3 regions of the Oerskovia sp. Root22 genome follow, and region 3 is predicted to be linked to each of the others. Evidence: riboswitches for the same ligand, from Rfam matches in the RefSeq annotation. Region 3 holds a riboswitch; each other region holds the start of a gene.

Region 1 (4,785 bases), on a different contig from region 3:
CGCGCAGCACGGGCAGCACGGTCCGGACCACGAGCGGGATCGCGACGACCGCCTGCGCGATGGGCACGAGCAACCCCGAGGTCCGCAGGTCCACGTCGATCCCGAGCGGCTTGTCGAGCGTGATGAGGAACCCGAACCCGACCGTCACGGCCGAGACGCCGAGCGGGAGCATGAAGACCGAGTCGAGCGCGCTGATCGCCCGACGACCCGTGCGCGACCGAGGCCGTCGCGAGACGACGAGCGCGACGAGCCCGCCGATCACGACCGCGAGCAGCGTCGCGATCGCGGCGGTCCGCACCGAGTTGGCCGTGGCCTCCCACACGGTCACGCTCAGGGCGTTGCGGCCGCCGGTCGTGCCGAGGTTCGCGTAGTTCGCGAGGCTCCAGCCGTCGGGGGTCTGGAACGAGCGCACGAGGAGGTTGACGAGCGGCAGGGCGATCAGGCCCAGCACGACGACGGCGGTCACCGCGAGCGGGACCGCGTCGGCCCGCAGGCGCAGCGGCCGGGCCGCGGACGTCGCCGCGGAGAGGTTGAGCGCGCGCTCGCGCCGGGCGCGGGTCCGGTTGGCCACGCTCAGCGCGACCACCACGACCACGAGCTGCACGACCGAGAGCACCGCGGCCGCGCGCAGGTCGAGGAACTGGGTCGTCTGGATCCAGATCTCGGTCTCGATGGTCCCATACTGGACCCCGCCCAGGACGAGCACGACACCGAACGCCGTGGCACAGAACAGGAACACGATCGACGCGGCCGACGCGATGGCCGGGGCCAGCGACGGCAGCGTCACGGACCGGAACGCCCGCCAGGGCGAGGCCCCCAGGGCGCGGGCCGCCTCCTCGGCACGCGGGTCGAGGTGCTCCCAGAGCCCGCCGACGGTCCGGACCACGACCGAGTAGTTGAAGAAGACGAGGGCCAGGACGATCGCCCCGAACGTCCCGTCGAGCCGCAGGAACCCGAGCAGCCCGCCCTCGACCAGCAGGGAGCGGAACGCCACTCCCACCACGACGGTCGGCAGCACGAACGGCACCGTCACGAACGCCCGCAGGAACGTGCGCCCCCGGAACCGGCACCGGTAGAGCACGTACGCGCCGGGCACGCCGAGCAGCACCGAGATCACGGTGCCGAGCACGCCCTGCCACAGCGTCAGCCCGATGATCCGCCAGGTCCGCGGCTCGGAGAACACCTCGGCGAAGCCGGAGAGGTCGAGGGAGCCGTTGGTGACGAACCCGCGCGCGATCAGCGTCACGACGGGCCACGCGAAGAACACCCCGAGGAAGAGCAGCGGCAGCCCGGCGGCGAGCCCCCACAGGAGGACCCGCCCGCCGCGCTGCACGGCCGCGGGCAGGCCGCGGCTCACGGGCATCGTGCTCAGCCGATCACCGTCGACGTCCACGCCTTGATCCACTCGTCGCGGTGGGCCGTGATGTCGGCGGGGGCGACCTCGAAGGGCGACGGGGACAGGGGCGCGAACTCGGCCCAGCCCTCGGGCAGCTCGGTGTCCGCGTCCGCCGGGTACATGTACATGTTGTCGGCGATGTCGGCCTGGAACGCGTCGCTCACGAGGAAGTCGACGAGCTTCTTGGCGCCCTCGGGGTTCTTGGCCCCGGCCAGCACGCCCGTGTACTCGACCTGGCGGAAGCACGTGTCGAGCAGCGCGCCCGTGGTGGTCTCGGTACCGTCCTCGGTGACCGTGAACGCGGGCGACGTCGAGTAGGACAGCACGAGGGGGCGTGGGCCCTTGCCCTCGGAGCCGGAGAAGTCGACGTAGTAGGCGTCGGACCACCCGTCGGCGACCTTGACGCCGTTGTCCTTGAGCTTGCTCCAGTAGCCCTCCCAGCCGTCCTCGCCGTAGGCGCCGACGGTCGCGAGCAGGAACGACAGCCCGGGCGACGAGGTCGCGGGGTTGGTCACGACGAGCAGGTCCTTGTACGCGGGCTCGGTCAGGTCGTCGAGCGTCGTGGGCTCGGGGATCCCCGCGGCCGAGAACCAGGCGCGGTCGACGTTGACGCAGACGTCGCCGAGGTCCACGGGGGTGAGCTCGCCGTCGCCCACGGCGTACTGGGTCGCCGAGTCGGCGAGGCCCGAGGGCGTGTAGGGCTCGAGCACGCCCTCGTCGATCGCGCGGGTCGCGAACGAGTTGTCGATGCCGAACACGACGTCGCCGAGCGGCGCGTCCTTGGTCAGGATGAGCTGGTTGACGAGCGCTCCGCCGTCGCCGGGAGCGACCTGCTTGACGGTCAGCCCGGACTCCTTCTCGAACGCGGCGAGGACGTCCTCGCTCACGTTGAAGGAGTCGTGCGTGACGAGCGTGACGGTGCTCGCCTCGGCGCTCGACGAGGTGTCGCCCGCGCCCGTGTCGGTCGTGCCGGCACAGGCCGTGAGGGCCAGCGCGCTGAGCCCGCCGACGAGGCCGAGGCCGATCGTGCGGGCGGTGCCGCGGCGGGTACTGATGGTGTTCATGTGTCCTCCTTGGACGTCACAGGAGGGGGACCTCGCGCACGGGAGGTCCCGTGAGCGAGGCTGGAGAAGCCCGACTTCCTCCACCGGTGCTAACCGGATCAGGTTCGAGGGTCTGCGGTGGTCCGCACTCTCAGCGCCTGTTGCCCGTTGTCTCCGGGCGGTCGGCGCTCCCCTGTCGTTCACCTGCGACTTTACACCGCGGTCCGACGGCGCAGGCAGGGGTCCGGCGTGTGGTCTCGCCCGGGGCGCGCCCCGCCCCGGGCGACGGCTACGGTGGGACCTGAGCTCCGCCGTCGGGCACCTTCACGACGCGCGGCGCGCCCCGCCCGCCTCACCCTCACCTGGAGGTCCACATGGCCGAGAACGAGCAGACCCTCACCGAGAAGGTCGCGACCGTCGCCCTGACGCTGGCCGCGGGCTGGGTCGCGCAGAAGGTCGTGAGCTTCGCGTGGGCCAAGGCCACGGGGCACGACGCCCCCAAGGACCTGGACGACCCCGAGGTCAGCATCATCAGCGCCGTCACCTTCGCCGCGGCCGCTGCGGCCGCGAGCGTGTTCGCCCGCCGTTTCGCGGGGCGCGAGGCCAAGCGCGTCGTGACGCGGCTCGCGGCCCGCGCGTCCTGAGGTCGGGGTCGGGCGGCTCCGGCGGGTCAGCGCCCGCCGCGTCACGGATGTTCCGTAGGGTGTCTCGATGCCCTCCTCTCCTGCCGCCCGACGCCGTCGCTCACCCCTCGTAGGAGGCCTCCTCGTCGTGGGGCTCGCACTGACCGGGTGCTCGTCGTCCGGGAACGGCTCCGAGGTGTCGCCCTCGCCGAGCGTGGCCCCGACCGCGGTCGCGCTGCCGGGCGGCACGGTCGGCAAGGCGGCCGCCTGGGTGCTCGAGGTGCTCAACGCGGACGCGTCCCCCGATGCCGCGACGCTCGATCGGCGGTTCGCCCGGACGTTCCTGGACCAGGTGCCCGCCGCCCAGCTCGTGCCCGTGCTGGACCAGCTCCGCGCGGACCGGGAATGGGTGCCGGTCTCGGTCGACGTCGTCGACGCGGGCGAGAAGCAGGCCGCGCTGACGATCGTCGGGGCGAGCGGGCAGTTCTTCACGATGCAGATCGGTGTCGACGCGGACAGCCGCATCGAGACCCTGTTCTTCGGCCCGGGCGACGACCCGCACCGCGAGCCCGCGGCGAGCTGGGACGAGCTGGGCGAACGCCTCGACGCCGTGGACGCGCAGAGCTCGCTGCTCGTGGCCCAGGTCCTGGACAACGGGACGTGCCAGGCGGTCGAGGAGGCTCCCGGCGGCTCGGACCCGGACGAGGTGCTGCCGCTCGGCTCGATCTTCAAGCTCTACGTGCTGGGCGCGGTGTCGCAGGCCGTCGAGGCCGGGACGCTGACCTGGGACGACGAGCTGACCGTGACCGACGACGTGCGGTCCCTGCCCTCGGGGCAGCTCCAGGACGCGCCCACGGGCACCGCGGTCACGGTGCGCGAGGCGGCCGAGCTCATGATCTCGATCAGCGACAACACCGCGACCGACCTGCTGGTCCAGGCCGTGGGGCGTGACGCCGTCGAACGCGCGCAGGCCACGCTGGGGCACGCCGACCCGTCGCTCAACACCCCGTTCCTCACGACCCGCGACGCGTTCGCGATCGCCTGGGGCTCGCCGTCGCAGGCCACCGGGTGGGCGGCGGCCGACACCGCGGGACGGCGCGCGATGCTCGACGCGCTGCCCGGCGGGCCCCTCGCCGTCGACCCCGCGGGAGTGACCACGCCCGTGTGGCAGGACGACGTCGACTGGTTCGCGACGTCGTCGGACCTGTGCGCCGCGCACGTCTGGTTGCACGACCGCGGCGAGCAGGACCCCGTGGTGCGCGAGGTGCTCTCGGCCAACCCCGGCATCGAGGTCGACACGACGGCGTGGCCCTACGTCGCGTTCAAGGGTGGCAGCGCGCCCGGCGTCCTGGCGGGCTCGTGGCTCGCGGAGGACGCCGCGGGCGACACGTACGTCGTGACCGTGCAGCTCGCGGCCACGGACCCGGCCGTGCTCGCGAACCCGATGGTGCTGGTCGACACCGCGGAGAGCGCGTTCGCGCTGCTGGGTGGGGCGGCGGGCTCGAAGTAGGGCGAGCTGCGCGAGGCCCCCGGGGACCGGGGCTGACCGTCGTCCTGCCCCGGCCCTGCCCGGGATCTCCGTCGTGGGGCCTACGCGCCGGGAGCCAGCTCCGCGACGGCCTTGTCGATCCGCCGCTGCCGGGTCTCGGGGGTCTTGGCGGCCTCGATCGGCTCGACCAGCGCGCGCCGGCGGCTGAACGACAGCCCGTCGAACGCCGCACGC
Region 2 (4,785 bases), on a different contig from region 3:
TCACGACCGTCTCGACCGAGGCCAAGGCCGAGCTGTCGCGCGCGGCCGGGGCGTCCGACGTCGTGAACTACGCCGAGCTCGACGACCTCACGACCGAGCTGCCCGCGATCGTGCGCGACCTCACGGGCGGTCGGGGCGTCGCGGTCGCCTACGACTCGGTCGGCAAGGACACGTTCGAGGCCTCCCTCGCGTCGCTGCGCCGCCGCGGGATGCTCGTGCTGTTCGGCGGGTCCTCGGGCCAGGTGCCTCCGTTCGACCTCCAGCGCCTCAACAAGGGTGGTTCGCTGTTCGCGACCCGCCCCAAGCTCGACGACTACACCGCGACGCGCGCCGAGCTCCTCGAGCGCGCCGACGAGGTCTTCGCGCTCGTGGCCTCGGGCGACCTCGACGTGCGGGTGGGCGCGACGTTCCCGCTCGCCCGCGCCGCCGACGCGCACCGCGCCCTGGAGGGCCGGGAGACGACCGGCAAGGTGCTGCTCGTCCCGGGGATCGACCCTGCCGCGGGCTCGGCCACCGAGGAAGGCTCTGTCACCGGGGCGGGCGCCGCCTCGTGAGCTGGGACTGGGTCCCGCCGCGACCCGGCGAGGACGAACCGACCCGGCGCACCGACCGCCGCCTGCGGCTGGCGCTGACCGTCCTCATGGTCGTCTTCACGGGCGTGCTGGCGGTGTACTACCTGACCGTCGGGCTCGACCAGATGCGCACGCAGTGCGTCACCGAGCGCCCCGCAGGCGTGTCGTCGAACCAGGTCAGCACGTCGTGGCGCTGGTGGCCGCCCGGCTACGACTGCGTGTACCCGGAGGCTGGGGCGACGAGCGCCTGAGGCACCGATCAGTTCTCCGAGAAGTGAGCAGTTGCCCCTGTTCGCGGCGGATCAGGGGCATCTGCTCACTTCTCGGCGCCCCCGACCGGCGCCTCGGGCCAGGTCGGCCGGGTCAGCCCCTGCTCGAAGAACAGGTACTCGTGCATCGAGGACAGCTCGAACGCGCGCAGCATACGTTCGCGCTCGGCGGGCGAGGCCCAGCGCGCGGCCTCGTCGGCGAACGAGCACGCGGTGCGTGTCGCCTCCTGGAAGGCCGGGTCGCCGTAGAGCGAGATCCAGCGCGCGTAAGGATGCCCGTCGAGGTCCCCCGCCCGGCGCACCAGGACGTCGCCGATGTACGAGTACAGCCAGTAGCACGGCAGCAGCGCCGCGACGGTCTCCGCGTACGACCCGTTCGACGCCGCGTGCAGGTGGTTGGTGTAGGCGGCGGTCACGGGAGAGGGGTCGACGCTCTCGACCGCCCCCCGGTCCATCCCGACGTGCTCGCCCAACCAGTCACGGTGCAGCGCCTGCTCGACCTCGAGCGACTCGACTGCCGCCCCCGCGAAGAACTGCCGGGCCTCGGGCGTCGGCGCGAGCTGGCTCGCCCGCGACAGCACGCGCGAGTACTCGGCGAGGTACGCGGCGTCCTGCGCGAGGTAGAACCCGAAGTCCTCGGCGGCGAGGCTCCCGTCCGCGAGCGCCCGCACGAACCCCATGCTCTCGACGGCCTCGCGCCACCCCTCGATCCGCTCCCAGGCCTCCTCGGAGAACACCTGCCTGCCCAGCGTGGGCAGGTGCGCCAGGTGGTCGACGGGTCCGCGGCCCGTGCCCACCGCCAACGCTCCCCCGGCCCGCAGCGCGCCGGTCAACCAGGTCTTCGCGTCGCGCGTCGCGCTCTCCCAGCCGTCCCGTCGGGGACGCAGGGCGGCGACCGCCGCCGACAGCGAGCACCCGGTCCCGTGGGTGTGCACGGTGTCGATGCGGGCCGCCGCGAAGGTCGTGACGTCGTCGGGCCCGCGCGCGCCCACCAGGGCGTCGGGCGACTCCTCCCCGGTGAGGTGACCACCCTTCAGGAGCACGACGGCGCCGCTCGCCGCGTGCAGGCGCCTCGCCTGGGCGAGGGCGTCGGGCCAGGTGGTCGCGGCCTGCTCGCCGACGAGGACGGCGAGCTCGGGGAGGTTGGGGGTCACGAGGTCGGCGAGCGCGACCAGCTCGCGCACAGCCTGCTCGGCCTCCTCGTCGAGGAGGCGGTGGCCGCTCGTGGCAACCATGACGGGGTCGAGCACGACGAACGGCGGCTGCACACGACGAAGCCACGCGGCGATCGCGCGTGCGTTCGGCTCGTCGGCGACCATGCCGATCTTGACCGCGTCGATCGTGACGTCGTCCGAGACCGCGTCGAGCTGCTCGGTGAGGAAGTCCGCACCCGGGACGTGGACCGTGCGGACGCCGTGCGTGTTCTGCGCGACCAGGGCGGTCGTGACCGCCATGCCGTACGCGCCGTGCGCCGCGAACGCCTTGAGGTCGGCCTGGATCCCGGCACCTCCCGTCGGGTCGGTGCCCGCGATGGACAGGACGCGGGGGCGGGAGGCCTCGGCCCCCGGCGACACGCCGTGCTCGGTCGCACCCCGGGTCCCCGGCGCAGGTGCGGGGGTGGGGGTGGGCAGGACAGGTGCGGTGGCAGCAAGCGACATTGCCGACATCCCTTCGCTAGTGCTAGCTAGATCAGGTTCGACGGGTGTGTTCTCAGCCCGGCTCGTGGGAGCGGGCACCCCGTGTCATGGCAGGGAACTCTAGCGGGCGAGGGGCGTCCTGCCGGCGGCGGTCCGCCTGGTGGCGGCACCTGAGGCGTCGCCCGCCTCTATGCTCACCGCATGGTTCGCTCCGCTCCCTCTCGCCGTCGTCGCTCGCGCCCCTCGGCCTCGCGATGACCGACGACCTGGTCGCCCGGCTCCTCGACCCGGACCCCGAGGTCCACGAGGACGCGGTCGACGACGCCGCCGAGCGAGCCATGGACGACGACCAGGGCGCCGTCGACGCCCTGCGCGACGTCGTGCTGCACGTCGAGCGATACCCGATCGGCACGTTCGAGCGGACTCTCAACCGCCTCTACGCCTTCGCGAACCCATCGCTCGAACCGGCGATGATGCGCGCCCTCGAGTCCGGGGTCTCGGCCACCTGGTACCTCACGGCCGCGTGCGCTCGGGCGGGATTCCGGGGAGCCGTCCCCTACGCCCTCGCCCTGCTCGGCTCCCCCGTCACCTCCGAGCGGAGTGTCGGCTGCGAGGTGCTCGGTGACCTGGACGCGCACGAGGCAGTGCCGCACCTCGTCGCCCGGCTCCGCGACCCCGAGCACGTCGTGCGGGAGGCCGCGGCCGGAGCGCTGGCCGGTCTCGGGGGCGCGGACGCCGTCGACGCGCTGCGCCGCGAGCTCGTCGAGCACCGGTTCCCGCTCCTGGGGTACGTCGCGAACGCCCTGGGCTCGATCGACCCCGTCCAGTCGGTCTGGCTCCTCGACCAGGCGTGCGCACCCGACGTCGACACCCGGTACTGGGCGGTCCGTGCCCTCGGGAGGACCGGGAGCGAGCGTGTCCACGAGCGGCTGCTCCACATCGCAGCAGACCCTGCGGAGGAGACCGTGGCCATCGCGAACGGCAGCACGGTCGCGAGCGCGGCACGCAAGTCCCTGAAGACCTGGCAGCGCGTGCGCCGTGTCCGCACCGGTACACCGAGCGCGAGCGCCGACCCCCTGTGATGCTGGGGACACTCAGACGCCCCGGGAGGCAGCATGCGCGTCACCACGGCCGACGTCCAGCGGATGACGTCCGCGCTGTTCATCAGCGAGGGGCCGTCCTCCCGGTCGCGTCAGGCCACGTTCTGGACCCTGCTGATCCTCGCCGCGATCATCGCGTCGGCGGGCGTCGCAGCCGACAGCACGGCCACCGTGATCGGCGCCATGATCGTCGCGCCCCTCATGACGCCCATCGTCGGGACCGCGCTCGCGATCGTCCTCAACGACCACCGGAACCTGACCTCGTCGGCGCTCCTGGTCATCGCGGGCGCCGCGGGGGTGGTCGCGACCGGGTACGTCGTCGGGCTGTTCGTCCCGATCGAGATCGTCGCGGCGACCAACAGCCAGGTCGCGGGCCGCGTGACGCCCCAGCTCATCGACCTGCTCGCGGCGCTCGCGACCGGGGCCGTCGGTGCGTTCGCCCTGGTGCGCGCCGACGTGTCGGACGCCCTGCCGGGCGTCGCCATCGCGATCTCTCTCGTCCCGCCGCTCGCGGTCGTCGGCCTCACGCTCGAGTCCGGGGCCCCGAACCAGGCCTTGGGGGCGCTGCTGCTGTTCGCGACCAACGTCGCGGCGATCATCGCGACCGGCACGATCGTCTTCCTGCTCTTCCAGGTCCGCACGGCCGCGGGCGAGACCGAGCGGTTCGTCGGCCCCCTGCGGGGTGCGAGCCTCGTCACGGTCGCCGCTGCCCTGCTCCTCGTCGCGGTTCCCCTCAGCACCATCAGCCAGCACGTCCTGCGGCAGAACGCGGACAAGATCGCCGCGGCCCCTGTGGCCCAGGCGTGGGCCGAGCAGGAGAGCTGGACGATCACCGGGATCTCGTTCAGCGGGTCGGTCCTGAGGATCGAAGCGATCGGCCCGGCCCCCGAGGCCGATGCCGCCACCCTGCGCGCAGCGCTCGACGAGGCGGGGCTCGCCGACGTCGACGTCGACGTCACGCTTGTGATCGGTGGGACGAGGCGACTGCCGGCGACGGGCTGACGGCCCGACTGCCACGCCCGGTTGAGCCCGCGCGGTTGAGCCCGCGCGATGCTCGGCGGATCCTGGAGGTGGGCCAGGACGGCCCCACGACGAGGAGGCCGGTCATGAGCTCGACGCACGGGAACGACGTCTCACCTGGGCCCCGCTCGGAGGTCGCTCCGGACCGCGGCCGTCGACGGCTTGTCCTCGCCGTGGCACTGGTCGG
Region 3 (4,785 bases):
CCTCGGGCAGCGGCAAGTCGACGTTGCTGAGCATCGTCGCGGGCTGGGAGCGCCCCACGCAAGGGCAGGTCGAGCGTCTGGGCGTCGCCACGACCGGGTGGGTCTTCCAGAACCCGCACGGTGTCGCGCGCCGGGCGGCCCTGGACCACGTGGTGCTCCCGCTCCTTGCGCGCGGTCTGCGCCGTCCCGACGCGGAGGCCCGTGCTCTCGAGATCATGGCGCGCTTCAACCTGGCGCCCGTCGCGGACCGCCCATTCCGGGCGTTGTCCGGTGGCGAGGCCCAGCGGCTCATGCTCGCGCGCGCGGTGGCCCTGGCGCCGGACCTGCTGCTCGTCGACGAGCCCACCGCGCAGCTCGACCTGCGCACGGCCGCGACCGTCAACGAGGTCCTGGCCGGCATCGCCCAGGACGACTCGATCGTCGTGGTCGCCACGCACGACCCGCACACGCGCGACGCCTGCACGCGCGTGATCGACCTCGCCGACTTCCAGCACGCGCAGGACGCGGCATGATCACGCCCGACGACGGCGCGCGGCCCGGTCTCGCGACTGCCCCAGGCGACGCTCACCGCCCCGCAGGACCCGGTCGTCAGGACCCGCCCGCAGGAGCGTCCACTTCGCCTGACGACGGCGCTGCCCTCAACGTCGGTGCGCCCCCGGACACGTCGAGCCTGCCCGCCAGCCTCGGCTTCGACGCCCCCACCCTGCCCGACGACGGAGCGCACCCCCGCGCGGAGGTGAGCGGCGCCGTCGGGCACGGCGGGGAACCTGCACGGGCCGGACGGACTCGCACGATGCGGGCCGCGTCCGTGGTGTCCGAGGCGTGGCGCAGTGTCGCGACCGGCACGACCCGCGCGACCCTGTTCGCGGCGGTGCTCGTGGTGGTCGTCGGCGCGCTGGCCGCGGTCGACGTGCGGGCGATCGTCGGCGTTATCGAGGGAGCCCGCGAGTACCGCGACGCGGGCGCGAGCGTGCAGATCCTCGAGGCTACCGGGCAGGTCGACGGGGCACGCTGCGAGGCCCTCGCCAGGGTCGACGGCGTCAACGCGGCCGGCGCCCTGCGGACCGGGGAACCGCTGCGGGCGCTCAACCTCCCCTCGAGCGAGCTCACCGGCCTCGAAGCAACCCCTGGGCTGCTCGGCGCGCTCGACCGCGGACGGGTCGCCGGGGCGGGCCTGTGGCTGTCCGCGGACCTGGCCGAGGCGCTCGGCGCGGTCCCCGGTGACTCGATCGCGACGACCACCGGGCCCGCGCGGCTCGGCGCGGTCTACCCGTACCCCGACGACGGACGCGACCGCGCCCTGGGCTACGCAGCCGTCGCTCCCGTACCCGCCACGGGGCTGTTCGACTCGTGCTGGGTCGAGATCTGGCCCGTCGACCCCGAGACCGCGACGCTCCTGCGCACGACTGTCGTCGCCGACCCGTCCTCCGAGGTGCAACCCACCCAGAAGCAGCTCAACGGCCGGCTCGGTGCGACCTACGACGCGAGCGCCGAGTTCTCCGGCCGCCTGACCGAGCCCACCCCGATCGCCACGGCCGCCCTGGGCCTGGCCCTGGGATACGTCGCGATACGGCTGCGCCGCCTCGAGCTCGCCGCGGCCCTGCACGCCCGGGTCCCGCGTGCCGCCCTGACCTGGCAGATGCTCCTCGAGACCGCCGCCTGGACCGGTGCCGGGATCGTCGTGACCGTCCCCGCGCTGTGGTGGCTCGCGGGAGCCGGAGGTGACGGGCTCGCCACCGACCAGGTGAGCACCTGGATCATCGGCATGCGGACCGTCCTCGCCGGAGCAGGAGCGGTGCTCGTCGGGGCCGTGGCCGGGGCGCTCACGACCCGCGAGAAGCACCTCTTCAAGTACTTCAAGGAGAGGTGAGTACAGAGAGCTGCAAGATTCGTGAGGGGCCGGGACGGTGGGCTCGGGTGTGAGGAACAGCCGTAGAGTCGCCCACGCGTTCCAAGGTGAGGAACGACACTTGCTCGAGCGCGCGAGCAGGAATGTCATGGAAGAACCCCGCGACCGGCAGCGGTGCAACGGTCTATGGCGGGTGGGCATCTGCAAGGAGCATTTCTCAGACCGGCACGATCACGACCTCGTTGATCACCTACCGCTACCTCGACGTGGTTCACTGAGCGAACCCGATCTGTTCTGGCCAGGCCGACCTTGCGATGCAGGTCGGCCTGGCTGGCGTCGCCACTGGCCTGCTGAGTGTGCTGGTGGTTGGCTGTTCGGCGGCGCCTGTTGCCAACGAGGGTCAGTGGGTACCGGATGTCCTCGCGCTCGGGCAGGCGACGGACGTCGACTTGGTGAGGACGATCGCCGAGGACGGACAGATCACCGAGGTCGCTGCTCGAGCAGTGAGGCCGTGAGCGCCGAACGCGGGACAGGTGCGCCGACGCCCGGCGCCGTGCGCTACGGTGACGACCGCACCACCCAGCACCACCGCACCACCAGCACGACCCACAACTCCACACACACCCACGGGAGCTCGCAGCAGCGAGCTGAGAGGGCGGCTCAGCGCCGCCGACCGTTCGAACCTGTTCGGATCATGCCGACGTAGGGAGAGAGCAATGAGCTCTGAGACCGCTGTGCCCACAACCACCGGGCCCGCCGCCGCTGCACCAGCTGCACCCACCGTGCCCGCCGCGACCACCGGGTCGTCCGCGCACACCATCACGACCGGACCCATCGCGGGGTCCGCCAAGGTCCACCACCCGGTCCCGGGCGAGGAGCACCTGCGCGTCCCCGAGCGCCGCGTGCTCCTGAGCAACGGCGAGCACCTGGACCTGTACGACACCTCGGGCCCCTACACCGAGTCGGACGACCCCGCGGCGTTCGACCTCGCGGGCGGCCTGCCCGCCCTGCGGGCGTCCTGGCTCCGGCCCGACGTCGTCCCCACCGAGCGCGGTACGGGCGGCGCCCGGACGCAGCTCGCCTGGGCGCGCGCCGGGGTCGTGACCGACGAGATGCGCTTCGTCGCTGCCCGCGAGGGCGTCGACGTCGAGCTCGTGCGCGACGAGGTCGCGCGTGGCCGGGCGGTGATCCCGGCCAACCGTCGGCACCCCGAGATCGAGCCCATGATCATCGGCAAGGCGTTCGGCGTGAAGATCAACGCGAACATCGGGAACTCGGCCGTGACGTCCTCGATCGAGGAGGAGGTCGAGAAGATGGTGTGGGCCGCGCGCTGGGGCGCCGACACCCTCATGGACCTCTCGACGGGCAAGGACATCCACGAGACCCGCGAGTGGGTGCTGCGCAACTCCCCGATCCCCGTGGGGACGGTGCCGCTCTACCAGGCGCTCGAGAAGGTCAAGGGGGACCCCGCGAAGCTCACGTGGGAGATCTACCGCGACACCGTGATCGAGCAGGCCGAGCAGGGCGTCGACTACATGACCGTGCACGCGGGCGTCCTGCTGCGCTACGTCCCGCTGACCGCGCGCCGTGTCACGGGCATCGTGTCCCGCGGCGGCTCGATCATGGCCGCGTGGTGCCTCGCGCACCACCAGGAGTCGTTCCTGTACACGCACTTCGCGGAGCTGTGCGAGATCCTGCGCGACTACGACGTGACGTTCTCCCTGGGTGACGGCCTGCGACCGGGGTCCATCGCGGACGCCAACGACGCGGCCCAGTTCGCTGAGCTGCGCACGCTGGGCGAGCTGACCAAGGTCGCGAAGTCCTACGGCGTGCAGGTCATGATCGAGGGCCCGGGGCACGTCCCCATGCACAAGATCGTCGAGAACGTGCGCCTCGAGGAGGAGCTGTGCGAGGAGGCGCCGTTCTACACGCTCGGACCGCTCGCGACCGACATCGCGCCCGCCTACGACCACATCACGTCCGCGATCGGGGCCGCGATCATCGCCCAGGCCGGGACCGCGATGCTCTGCTACGTCACGCCCAAGGAGCACCTGGGGCTGCCCGACCGTGACGACGTCAAGACGGGGGTCATCACGTACAAGATCGCGGCGCACTCCGCCGACCTCGCCAAGGGGCACCCGCGTGCGCAGCTGCGGGACGACGCGCTGTCCCGTGCCCGGTTCGAGTTCCGCTGGCACGACCAGTTCGCGCTCTCCCTCGACCCCGACACCGCCCGCGCCTTCCACGACGAGACGCTGCCGGCCGAGCCCGCCAAGACCGCGCACTTCTGCTCGATGTGCGGGCCCAAGTTCTGCTCGATGCGGATCTCCGCGGACGTGCGCGAGTACGCCGAGAAGAACGGCCTGACGTCGGTCGAGGCGATCGAGGCCGGCATGGCGGAGAAGTCGAGCGAGTTCACGGACGCGGGCGGCCGGGTCTACCTGCCGGTCGCGGGCAGCTGAGCCGCTGCCTCGGCCACCTGCCCGACCGCTGAGTGCGGAGTACTCGTCGTCGAACGAGCCGATCGGCGACGAGTACTCCGCACTCAGCGGGGTCGGGCGGGGTCAGCTCGTGCCGGGCGCCGCGATCCCGTGCTCGTACGCCCACACCACGAGCTGGACGCGGTCGCGCATGCCCGTCTTGGTCATGATGCGGCTCAGGTGCGACTTCACGGTGCTCGCCTCGAGGTAGAGCGTCGCCGCGATCTCGGCGTTCGACTGCCCCCGGCACAGCAGCGCCAGGATGTCGTGCTCGCGCGAGGTGAGCAGGCCCGAGGCGACCTCGTCGGGCGCGGCGGGGGACCGCCGTCGGGCGAACTCGTCGATCACGCGCCGCGTGAGCGTCTGGTCGACGAGACCCTCGCCCGACGCCACGCGCCGCACCGCGTCGACCAGCACGTCGGGCTCGGCGTCCTTGAGCAGGAACCCGCTCGCCCC

What was found. Region 3 has a riboswitch for thiamine pyrophosphate ahead of thiC (phosphomethylpyrimidine synthase ThiC). Riboswitches for the same ligand answer to the same signal wherever they lie in the genome.
Region 1: linked by a shared signal. The riboswitch ahead of ASE15_RS02175 (thiamine ABC transporter substrate binding subunit) and the one ahead of thiC (phosphomethylpyrimidine synthase ThiC) in region 3 are both predicted to bind thiamine pyrophosphate.
Region 2: linked by a shared signal. The riboswitch ahead of thiD (bifunctional hydroxymethylpyrimidine kinase/phosphomethylpyrimidine kinase) and the one ahead of thiC (phosphomethylpyrimidine synthase ThiC) in region 3 are both predicted to bind thiamine pyrophosphate.

The regions. Positions count from the first base shown of each region.
Region 1 covers NZ_LMIL01000001.1:520,614-525,398, forward strand. The annotation lists gene ASE15_RS02170 (iron ABC transporter permease) at 1-1,363, opposite strand, end outside; gene ASE15_RS02175 (thiamine ABC transporter substrate binding subunit) at 1,369-2,460, opposite strand; TPP riboswitch at 2,519-2,644, opposite strand; gene ASE15_RS02180 (DUF4235 domain-containing protein) at 2,814-3,083, shown strand; gene ASE15_RS02185 (serine hydrolase) at 3,151-4,572, shown strand; gene ASE15_RS02190 (YdeI/OmpD-associated family protein) at 4,653-4,785, opposite strand, start outside.
Region 2 covers NZ_LMIL01000007.1:23,682-28,466, forward strand. The annotation lists gene ASE15_RS04935 (quinone oxidoreductase) at 1-554, shown strand, start outside; gene ASE15_RS04940 (hypothetical protein) at 551-823, shown strand; gene thiD (bifunctional hydroxymethylpyrimidine kinase/phosphomethylpyrimidine kinase) at 889-2,499, opposite strand; TPP riboswitch at 2,491-2,591, opposite strand; gene ASE15_RS04950 (HEAT repeat domain-containing protein) at 2,733-3,560, shown strand; gene ASE15_RS04955 (DUF389 domain-containing protein) at 3,594-4,580, shown strand; gene ASE15_RS04960 (hypothetical protein) at 4,685-4,785, shown strand, end outside.
Region 3 covers NZ_LMIL01000011.1:387,547-392,331, forward strand. The annotation lists gene ASE15_RS17115 (ABC transporter ATP-binding protein) at 1-512, shown strand, start outside; gene ASE15_RS17120 (hypothetical protein) at 509-1,870, shown strand; TPP riboswitch at 2,466-2,575, shown strand; gene thiC (phosphomethylpyrimidine synthase ThiC) at 2,566-4,311, shown strand; gene ASE15_RS17135 (response regulator transcription factor) at 4,414-4,785, opposite strand, start outside.